DNA from 2 places in the Serratia symbiotica genome. Region 2 is predicted to be linked to the other one. Evidence: predicted binding sites of a transcription regulator. Region 2 holds the regulator's gene; the other holds the start of a gene.
What was found. Region 2 encodes CRP, which controls carbon source genes, mostly activating them, when cyclic AMP is high. Its sites were predicted from a motif close to ATGTGANNNNNNTCACAT; they were not measured.
Positions count from the first base shown of each region.

Region 1: mlc (sugar metabolism global transcriptional regulator Mlc) is a predicted target of CRP. The motif match lies at 3,228-3,245, and genes of this name have one in related genera.

Region 1 is NZ_CP050855.1:1,095,599-1,100,564, reverse strand. Features, by position in the region: gene SYMBAF_RS05710 (DUF1283 family protein) at 274-642, shown strand; gene SYMBAF_RS05705 (DUF1161 domain-containing protein) at 736-1,035, shown strand; partial or broken gene bioD (dethiobiotin synthase) at 1,117-1,771, opposite strand; gene mlc (sugar metabolism global transcriptional regulator Mlc) at 1,915-3,132, opposite strand; gene SYMBAF_RS05690 (MFS transporter) at 3,414-4,679, shown strand; gene sapA (ABC transporter substrate-binding protein SapA) at 4,848-4,966, shown strand, end outside.
Region 2 is NZ_CP050855.1:2,956,200-2,961,165, reverse strand. Features, by position in the region: partial or broken gene SYMBAF_RS14750 (aminotransferase class III-fold pyridoxal phosphate-dependent enzyme) at 1-808, shown strand, start outside; gene SYMBAF_RS14745 (IS4 family transposase) at 959-2,278, shown strand; gene crp (cAMP-activated global transcriptional regulator CRP) at 2,315-2,947, opposite strand; gene SYMBAF_RS14735 (phosphoribulokinase) at 3,443-4,312, opposite strand; gene SYMBAF_RS14730 (YheU family protein) at 4,465-4,698, opposite strand.

The DNA.
Region 1 (4,966 bases), 1.5 Mb from region 2:
TGAAGACTTTATTCGTTCATTTTTATTTAAAAAATAAGATATTAATCAAACATAAAGTATTATTCTGCGGAATATTTCGCTGTTAGCCACTATACCCTCTGCCTATCAATTATTGAACCCAATCTGGTGGGCGGCACCGAGTTCTCTAAATTAAACAAAACAGCGCTTAGCGGGGTCAGCCTAAAACTTCAATGGTCTATTTGCGCTACGCCTGTGGGCTGGTAACATTGGTTTTGCCACCCTACGGCCACACTCACTCATAAGGATGAAACAATGAAAACACTCACCACCCAACGGCGCTTGCACGGAATACTGGCAGTCGCCATGCTGGTTCTGATGGGAACTTGGCAAACAACCGCGCTGGCCGCCAGTTGCACACAGAGCAGCACCTGTATCACTATTGATGGCAAAGGCAGCGGCGCGATGAGCGCGGAGGAGGCACGCCAGAGCAAAGAACAGTGGAATGAGACTCAAACCCTTCGTCACAAGGTGAACACCCGCGCTGAGAAAGAGTTCGACAAGGCCGATCGCGCAGTAGATGATGAAGATCGCTGCAACGGCAGTACCAACGTTAACACATACTGGGAACCGGAAACCCGCAAATGTCTGGATCGCCAGACCGGGCATCGGATTAATCCTTAAGCGGGCGGCTTGCTGGAAAGTGACAAAGGTTAAATTCCGTTGCTGCTGATGCTATTGTGCTCAAGGTAGTTCATATCAAATAAGGACTAAATGATGAAGAAAACGCTTGTATTAGCTGCACTACTGCTAGCTAGCACGCCGCTGGTAGCTATGGCTTCCTGCGAAAGCTTAAAAGCGAAGATTTCGCAGAAAATCGTTAATAACGGCGTACCTGAGTCCGGCTTCAAACTGGACATCGTGCCTAACGACCAAGTCAGTCAAGCCAGCGGGCAAGTGGTTGGTCACTGCGAAAATGACACGCAAAAAATTGTTTATATCCGCCTGAATAATGGCGATGACAGTAGTGAAGTGCCGCAGGCGGGTGCCAGCCAAAATACCAAGCACACACAGTAATCAGTATGCCAGAACGCAATGGTTTCCTCTGCTTTCTTAAACCGCACAGTATTGGTGAACTGTTTCATATCATCATTGTGCCTAGCGATTGAGAAGCAGTGCGATGTCGAGGTAGTGTGCCAGTTCGCGCTGTTCGGCACTTCACCTAGCAATGGTGCAGGGATACGTTGCTAAAACGCGCAGATGGTCGCAACGTAGTGTGCCAGCCCTGAATTGATACGGTTAGCTACCCAGCCAAGCAGTGTTAACCCATCGTTGATAATCGACTGGGCGGTGAGCAACGCATGGCTGACGAAACCCTGCTTAATGCCGACGATTAACACTACTGGTAGTTGTTCTTGCACCACCCATTCGGAATAAGGGTGCAGATCGTTTATCAGCACTCGCCAGCCGTCGCTGCCCTCCACCACTACCATGTCCACCTTTGCGGACAGTTCGCTTAGCCCAGCACTCATCAGGTCATAGTTGACGTCAGTGGCGGTATGTGCATCAAACACTTCATCCAAACAGGTGATGGGATTGATTTGGTGCTAGAGCAGTGGCAAGGTTGAAGATGCCTGTAAAATCAATGCATCTCTCTTGCGGAAACCTTCATAGGTTTCCTGGCAACGCGCTGCGATTGGCTTTAACCCGCCACCGAGCGCCCGTCCGCCGCCAACGCCTGCAACAACGCGCGAGAAACGATGGTTTCACCGACATCGATATCCGTTCCTGTAACAAATAAACGCTTTAATATAGATGAAATGCTTCGGAACGATCCGTTATCCCAGATTTCGCCAATACACGTGGCGATGAAATCGCACCAAAAATTCTAGGTAAGAAGCAAGGTCGATGCTTGAGGCAGCTCAATATTTTTATGAATAATAAGAAATTTTGATGTTATCCCTGCAATAGCTGCACCAGCAATGAACCGTTGTACAATGCTTCCTTCACCAGGGCCGCACCGGGCATGGTGCCTTGGTTGGAGAACTGTGTGGCCCCCACCTGCACCTGCTCGCTGTAGGCTGGCAACGACCGCTGGCGAATGCAAGAAGCAATGGCCGGATGCAAAATTTCCGCTGCGCGATTCAGCGGTGATCCCAGCAGGATCTTCTCTGGATTAAACAGATTAACCATCATCGCCAGAATACCTCCCAGACTATAGCCGACGCCAAAGATAATATCTTGGGCCAGATGATCGCCCGCCAGAGCAGCATCGCACAGCGACTCAATGGTCAACGGCAAGCGGTGCAGGCTAGAGTTCATTGACGCGCCAAGGCGCTGCTGAGCGATCTCCAGCAGGTTTTCAATGCTGGCAACAGTTTCCAAGCAGCCGTAATTGCCGCAGTAACAGCGCTTACCATAGGGATCGACCTGAATATGCCCGATCTCAACTAGGCTGTGACGGCCAGTGTGCAGCACGTGGCCTCCAGTGATAATCCCGGCCCCCACATGATGATCAATGACGATCTGAATGACGTTTTGACTGCCACGTGCTGCGCCGAATAGCGCTTCCGCCATCGTCCAAGCACTGATGTCGTGCTGCAAATAGACCGGCAGACCAATGTGAGCCTCTAGCGACGGCCCAAGCGGCATATCCCGTACCGGGTAAAACGGCATGTGGTGTACTACACCAGATGCCACGTCGATAGTGCCCAGCAAGGTTATGGCGATCGCTGTGAGCCGCTCAAGCTTACTTTGGTGGCGGATGAAGAATTGATCGACTGCGCAGAGAATGCGTTTCAACAGTGGGTCGCAGTGTCCGGCAGCCAAGGGGAGATGTTCTTCTACCACCAATTTGCTGCTGAGATCGCGCAGCGACAAAGTAAGGGTGCCACGGCTGATACGGGCAGAAAGATAATGCCAAGCTTCGGGAGCCAGCGCCAAACCAATCGCCGGGCGGCCACGGTTGCTGATGTCCTGACACTCGACTTCCTTGACCAGATGCACTTCCAGCAGTTCGCGCACGATCTTGGTGATGCTAGCCGGGGCCAAATGCGCACGTTTTGACAGTTCGATGCGTGAGATTGGAGCCAACTGATCGATTAGCCGATAAACGCCCCCCGCATTGGCCTGCTTGATTTGGTCGATATACCCAGGCTGCCCAACAGCATTCACAAATCAGCTCCTACTTATTTTCTTTCGCGCTGGTAAATAGAGACTAAAGGCTATGGTGATTTTTTTATCATCCAGCGTCAACTATTTGATTAGTTATGTGATTTACTGCACAAATCCACCGTATTTTCCGCTAAACTTCATCGCTAAAACGTCTATTAATCTATTAGACAAAAAAGGTTCCTCTCCCTATTATTCCATTAATCCATCAGTGTCTGTTTATCTCTCTCCCGATGTTCGGTTAAGGAAATGCTGTGATAACCCCTGTGCGTTCTGCGGCTGTAATGCCGCCAACGCTGGTCGCTAAAAATGATGCGGCGGCTGCACCAAAAGTTAAACGTTCCACCCTCAACAAGCTTCCTTACATTGAACGTGGTACACCTCAATTTATGCGCGTCACTCTGGCGTTGTTCTCCGCCGGGCTGGCGACCTTTGCGCTGCTATACTGCGTGCAGCCGATATTGCCAGTGTTATCGCACGACTTCGGCATTTCCCCGGCACAAAGCAGTCTTTCGCTTTCAGTGTCGACCGGGCTGTTGGCGATCGGCCTGATGTTCACCGGCCCATTGTCCGATGCCATTGGTCGCAAGTCAGTGATGGTGGTGGCATTACTGCTGGCGGCGATCTGTACGTTGATCTGCGCTTTTATGACCAGTTGGAACGGCATTTTGCTGATGCGTGCGTTGATAGGTTTGTCACTGAGCGGCGTAGCGGCAGTCGGCATGACCTATTTGAACGAAGAGATCCACCCCAGCTTTGTCGCCTTCTCAATGGGGTTGTATATCAGCGGCAACTCGATTGGCGGCATGAGCGGCCGTCTGATTACCGGGGTGCTGACCGACTTCTCCTCCTGGCGCATCGCGCTGGCGGTGATCGGCCTGTGCGCTTTGGCCGCCGCCGGTCTGTTTTGGCGCATTTTACCTGCTTCCAGACATTTCCGCGCCAGTTCGCTGCGCCCGCGTACCCTGCTGATCAATTTCAAGCTGCATTGGCATGATAAGGGGATGCCACTGCTGTTTGCTGAGGGTTTCCTGCTGATGGGCAGTTTTGTCACTATGTTCAACTACATTGGTTATCGCCTGCTGACCGAACCTTATCACTTCAGCCAAGCCATCGTTGGCCTACTATCGGTGGTATACCTCACCGGCACCTACAGCTCACCCAAGGCGGGGATGCTGACCTCGCGCTTTGGCCGTGGCCCGGTGCTATGGGTCTCCATCACCATTATGGTGATCGGGATTCTGATCAGCGCTTTGTCACCCGTGACGGTGATATTTATCGGCTTGATGCTGTTCAGTGCCGGTTTCTTTGCTGCTCATTCGGTAGCCAGCAGTTGGGTCGGCATCCGTGCGCGCCGCGCCAAAGGCCAGGCTTCTTCGCTCTATCTGTTTTGTTATTATGCCGGATCGAGCGTCGCTGGCACGCTTGGCGGTATGTTCTGGCACCGCTTCGGCTGGTATGGCGTGGTGGCGTTTATCAGTGCCATGCTGTTGCTTGCCCTATTAGTGGTGCATCATCTGAAACGCCTGCCAGAAGCAGCGCGCGTTTAAGCCTCTTCCGCGTATCATTTCTGTGCGCCAAAATGGCTCCATTTAAAACGCGAAAACGCATTGTGTCATGCCTGAAGAAGAAAACTCAGCCATTTTGCTCAATGGATTGGGCAGATTGTCAGAGTGCGGTACACTAACGCTATTGCTGATTAACCCATGAAGCCTTTTATGCGTGGTTTACCCTGTTGGATATTGTCGTTGAGCTGCCTGGCTACACCACCGACACCCGCCGCCATAACACCGCTACCGGACATACGCCAGAGCGGCTTTGTCTACTGTGTCAGTGG
Region 2 (4,966 bases):
CACGGAAACAGCAGGGCGAACCCTGTGGCATACCAGCAATGTCTTCACTAACGAACCTGCATTACGCCTGGCGGGGAAACTGATTGATGCCACCTTATGCCGATCGGGTGTTTTTCGCCAACTCGGGCGCTGAGGCCAACGAAGCGGCCTTCAAATTGGCGCGTCATTACGCTATCACCCGCCCAGCCCTATAAAACCAAAATCATCGCTTTCTATAATGCTTTCCATGGCCGCACGTTGTTCACCGTATCGGTGGGCGGGCAGGCCAAATACGCTGACGGCTTTGGGCCAAAACCTGCCGACATTGTGCATGTGCCGTTTAATGATCTGGTGGCGGTGAAAGCGGTGATGGATGACCACACCTGTGCAGTAGTGATGCCACCGATTCAGGGTGAGGGCGGTATCACGCCGCAGGTTGGTACCCACGGCACCACCTACGGCGGCAATCCACTGGCTTGCGCAGTGGCGGAAGTGGCACTGGACGTGATGATCAATACGCCGGAGGTGCTGAGCGGCATTGAACAACGCCACGGCCTAATATGTGGTAGCGTTACAGAAAATTGGTGAGCAATACCGGGTTTTCACTGCCATTCGTGGCATGGGGATGTTGATTGGTGCAGAGCTGACACCGCAGTACCACGGCAAGGCGCATGACTTCCTCACTGCTGCTGCCACGCGCGGCCTGATGATCCTCAACGCCGGGCCGAATGTGATCCATTTCGCCCCTTCGTTGGTGATAGAGTTTCAGGATATCGCAGCCGGCATGGCGCTGTTTGAGTTGGCGGTACAAGACGTAATCGGTGGGTGATTGTGATCATTGGGGTACTGCGTCTATTTATATAGATGCGACGGATAAAAAACGACGCTTTGCTGCGTAATGCCGATCAGTTAAGGATCACTTGAACGATCCTACCTCTGTGTGAAAATCCGTAATCTCCCTGAGATTACGGATTTTTTTATGTTACTGAGTCAGGCGCTTGATGCCGTTCTTAAATTCTCTCCTAAAGAGTTTGCTGCACTGTCTGATTTGCTCTCACCTGAGCTTATCGATGAGTGCCTGGCTGATACCGGGGTCGTGACGCTTCGCAAGCGCCGTCTCCCCATGGAGATGATGGTCTGGGCTGTCGCCGGTATGTCCTTGTTCCGCTCATTTTCCATGAATCAGTTGGTTTCACATCTCGATATTATGCTGCCGGGTAAGCGTCCTTTTGTCGCACCCAGCGCCGTGGTACAAGCCCGTCAGCGGCTCGGGGAAGATGTGGTTAGACTGGTTTTCGAGAAAACACGCCAACTCTGGTTCGAGAAAACACCGTTATCCCACTGGAACGGTCTGACATTGATGGCTGTAGACGGCACTCTGTGGAGAACACCGGACACGCCGGAAAATGATGCTGCTTTTGGACGAACAGCTAATGAGTATGCCCAGTCCGACTGGCCACAGCTGCGTATGGTCTGTCAGATGGAAGTGACCAGTCATCTGTTATCCGGTGTGAGCTTTGGCAGCGTGTCAGAAACCAGCGAAGTTGACCTTGCCGCTCAATTGGCCGGGCAGACGCAGGACCACTCACTGACGATACTGGATAAAGGCTTCTATGCACTCGGGTTGCTTCACCACTGGTGGTCATCAGGAACAGAAAAACACTGGATGATCCCACTGCGCAAAGGCGCGCAGTATCAGGTGCGCGAGAAGCTGGGTGCAGGACATGAACTGGTCGAACTCAGCTTACCCCCTCAGGCCCGTAAGAAATGGAAAGATGCGCCTCAAACACTGACGGCGAGGTTGATAAGTAAAGAAATCAACGGAAAAACAATACAGATCCTGACGTCAATGTGCGATCCGTTACGTTACCCTAAAGCTGATATCGTTGACCTTTACGGGCAGCGTTGGGAAATCGAGCAGGGCTTCAGAGAAATGAAACAGCATCTGTTGCAAAATGAACTGACGCTGAGAAGCAGAAAGCCAGAGCTAATAAGACAGGAACTCTGGGGTGTAGTGCTGGCTTATAACCTGCTGAGGTTCATGATGGCACAGATGGCTTACAGCCTGAAAAACGTGGAGCCTTACCAGATAGGGTTTAAACAGGCTGCACTGTATCTAACAGCGCAACTGAGCATACTGCCAGCGGTGGCTCCGGGAAAGGTGCCGAAAGTGATGAATGAAATCCTGGCGATGGCTGAAAGCTTCGTCCTGCCAGCCCGACGGCAAAGACATTATCCAAGAGCGGTAAAAAAGAAGCCGCAACGTTACCCGTTGCGGCGTCCTCAAAAGCTTAACTGACAAGCATTACGCTTTGCTGCGCCGTTTCTTCGGTGGTTAACGCGTGCCGTAGACGACAATGGTTTTGCCGTGAGCGGAAATCAGGTTTTGGTCTTCAAGCATTTTCAGAATTCGGCCAACGGTTTCTCGTGAGCAACCGACAATTTGGCCAATTTCCTGGCGAGTGATCTTAATCTGCATACCGTCTGGGTGGGTCATGGCATCAGGCTGCTTCGCCAGGTTCAGCAGGGTTTGCGCAATGCGGCCTGTCACGTCCAAGAAGGCGAGGTTGCCCACTTTCTCGGAGGTGATTTGCAAGCGGTTTGCCATCTGGGCGGACAGGCGCATCAGGATGTCTGGGTTAACCTGGATCAACTGACGGAATTTCTTATAAGAAATTTCAGCCACTTCACAGGCGACCTTTGCCCGAACCCAGGCACTGCGCTCTTGGCCTTCTTCAAACAATCCTAGCTCGCCGATGAAGTCCCCCTGATTGAGATAGGACAGGATCATCTCTTTACCCTCTTCATCCTTGATCAGCACCGCTACAGAGCCTTTCACGATGTAGTAAAGTGTTTCGGCCTTTTCACCTTGGTGAATTAGCGTACTCTTCGATGGATATTTGTGGGTATGGCAATGAGATAGGAACCATTCGAGAGTGGGGTCTGTTTGCGGTTTGCCGAGAACCATTCGTTGTTATCCTCTGTTGTTATCACTGCCTTGTGTCACAGGGGTCAGAGTTCCCTGTACAAAGTGCCTGTAGCCACTGTGTGAGCGAAAGCTATCGGCAGGTTTTGAGGCATGTCAAAAATAATAAATATAGGCTGTTGCTCTGCATATTAACTTACCGGGATAGCCGAAATATACATTTTGTTTACTTACCTATAACCCAATATTTCCTTTAGCATCTCCTGAAATCACCGCCAAGAACAATTTGTTGTTGTGGCTCTGTTTGTAGCACAGAGAAAGACGGGTGTCTCGTATTGTCTCGCTTCAGCACAATTAGCGGTAGGTTTCGTGGCCTGTTCTTATGCGAATGCCTAATTTCTCAAGTGGTGTGAACAGTAGGTGGGTGAGCGTTAAGGTTTTGTCCCTGGGCAGAGCGCTCCCTCCTCACGTACTGCGTTTACGCTGCGGTTGTTGCGCGCTGTCCATGTCCAAACTGGCTGCAATAATGATAGGTTGTTATTCGATCTTCTTGCCTTCCAACAGCCGTTGCACCAGCGGTGTCATGATCAGTTCCATGGCCAGTCCCATTTTGCCGCCTGGTACCACCAGGGTGTTGATGTGCGAGATGAAAGAGCCTTGCAGCATCGCCAATAGGTAGGGGAAATCGATCTGATCCAGCTCGCGGAAGTGGATCACCACAAAACTCTCGTCCAGTGAGGGAATAGCTTTGGCGGCGAACGGGTTGGAGGTATCTACCGTTGGTACACGTTGGAAGTTGATATGGGTGCGTGAGAACTGCGGCGTGATGTAGCTGATATAGTCTTCCATTGAGCGCACCACCGAATCCATCACCGCCTCGCGGGAATGGCCGCGATCGCCGGTATCGCGTATCAGCTTTTGTATCCACTCCAGGTTAACGATCGGCACTACGCCGACCAGCAGATCGACGTGCTTAGCCACGTTGTGGTGTTCGGTGACCACGCCGCCGTGCAAGCCCTCGTAGAACAGCACGTCGGTCGGTGCCGGAAGTGGCTCCCAGGGTGTGAAAGTGCCGGGTACCTGATGGTAGGGCATGGCTTCGTCATAGGTGTGCAGGTACTTGCGTGCGTCTCCGGTGCCGTTTTTGCCATATTCGATAAAGCTCTGCTGCAGCAGGCCAAAGTCGTTGGCTTCGGGACCGAAGTAGCTGATATGCCGGCCCAGATCGCTCGCCTTGCGGATCGCTGCGTCCATTTCTGGCCGGGTGTAGCGGTGAAAGCTGTCGCCCTCCAACTCTGCGGCACGGAGGTGGAGTTGCTGAAATATTTTACGGAATGCCACGCTGGTGGTGGTGGTGCCAGCACCGCTGGAGCCAGTCACTGCGATGATGGGATGTTTGGCAGACATGATGGTCGTCACTCCATGTTAAATGAGACGGTGCCAGATAATGATTATTGGCCTGTTTGGCGCACTTTCGCCGGGAGTAAATCCTGTGCATGGGTGTTGGCAATCATTCATTTGTTAGCTGATTTTTCCGTTGGTCATTGCGTCAATAACCACTAAATTTCATCCAGCCCGGCGCAAAACTGTCTGCGTGGCATGATGTTAACGGTTTCGTGCAACTGCGACCATACTAACACTACCTCTCCGTTTTTCAGTTGGTTACGCACATCTTCCACCTTTTGCTCTAATGAGCGTTCATGCTCGCCGTAGTCGGTGCCTTCCCGTAGCACAAAAGATTCGAGGAGGCTGTTCAGGGTAGCGGTTTCAAGTTCTTGCCAAGGGATGATCACGTCGAGATGTCCAGATAAAAAGATAGCCAAGATGGAATACGCTATTCCAACCACATTTTACGGTATTTAACAATACGCGGCAGCATACCCACCGCGTTTTCAGGGGCGGATGGATGGCCTCGGTCAGAGGGCGCAAGAAGGATGTATGCATAGCCTGAATAAAAATCGGGTTGGTGGCTATTGTGGGAACAATAACGCACTGTTAGCTTTACTGGCATTAATCAACAATGATATGGCAAAAAAGCGACGCGAATGAGGAGTACCTGCT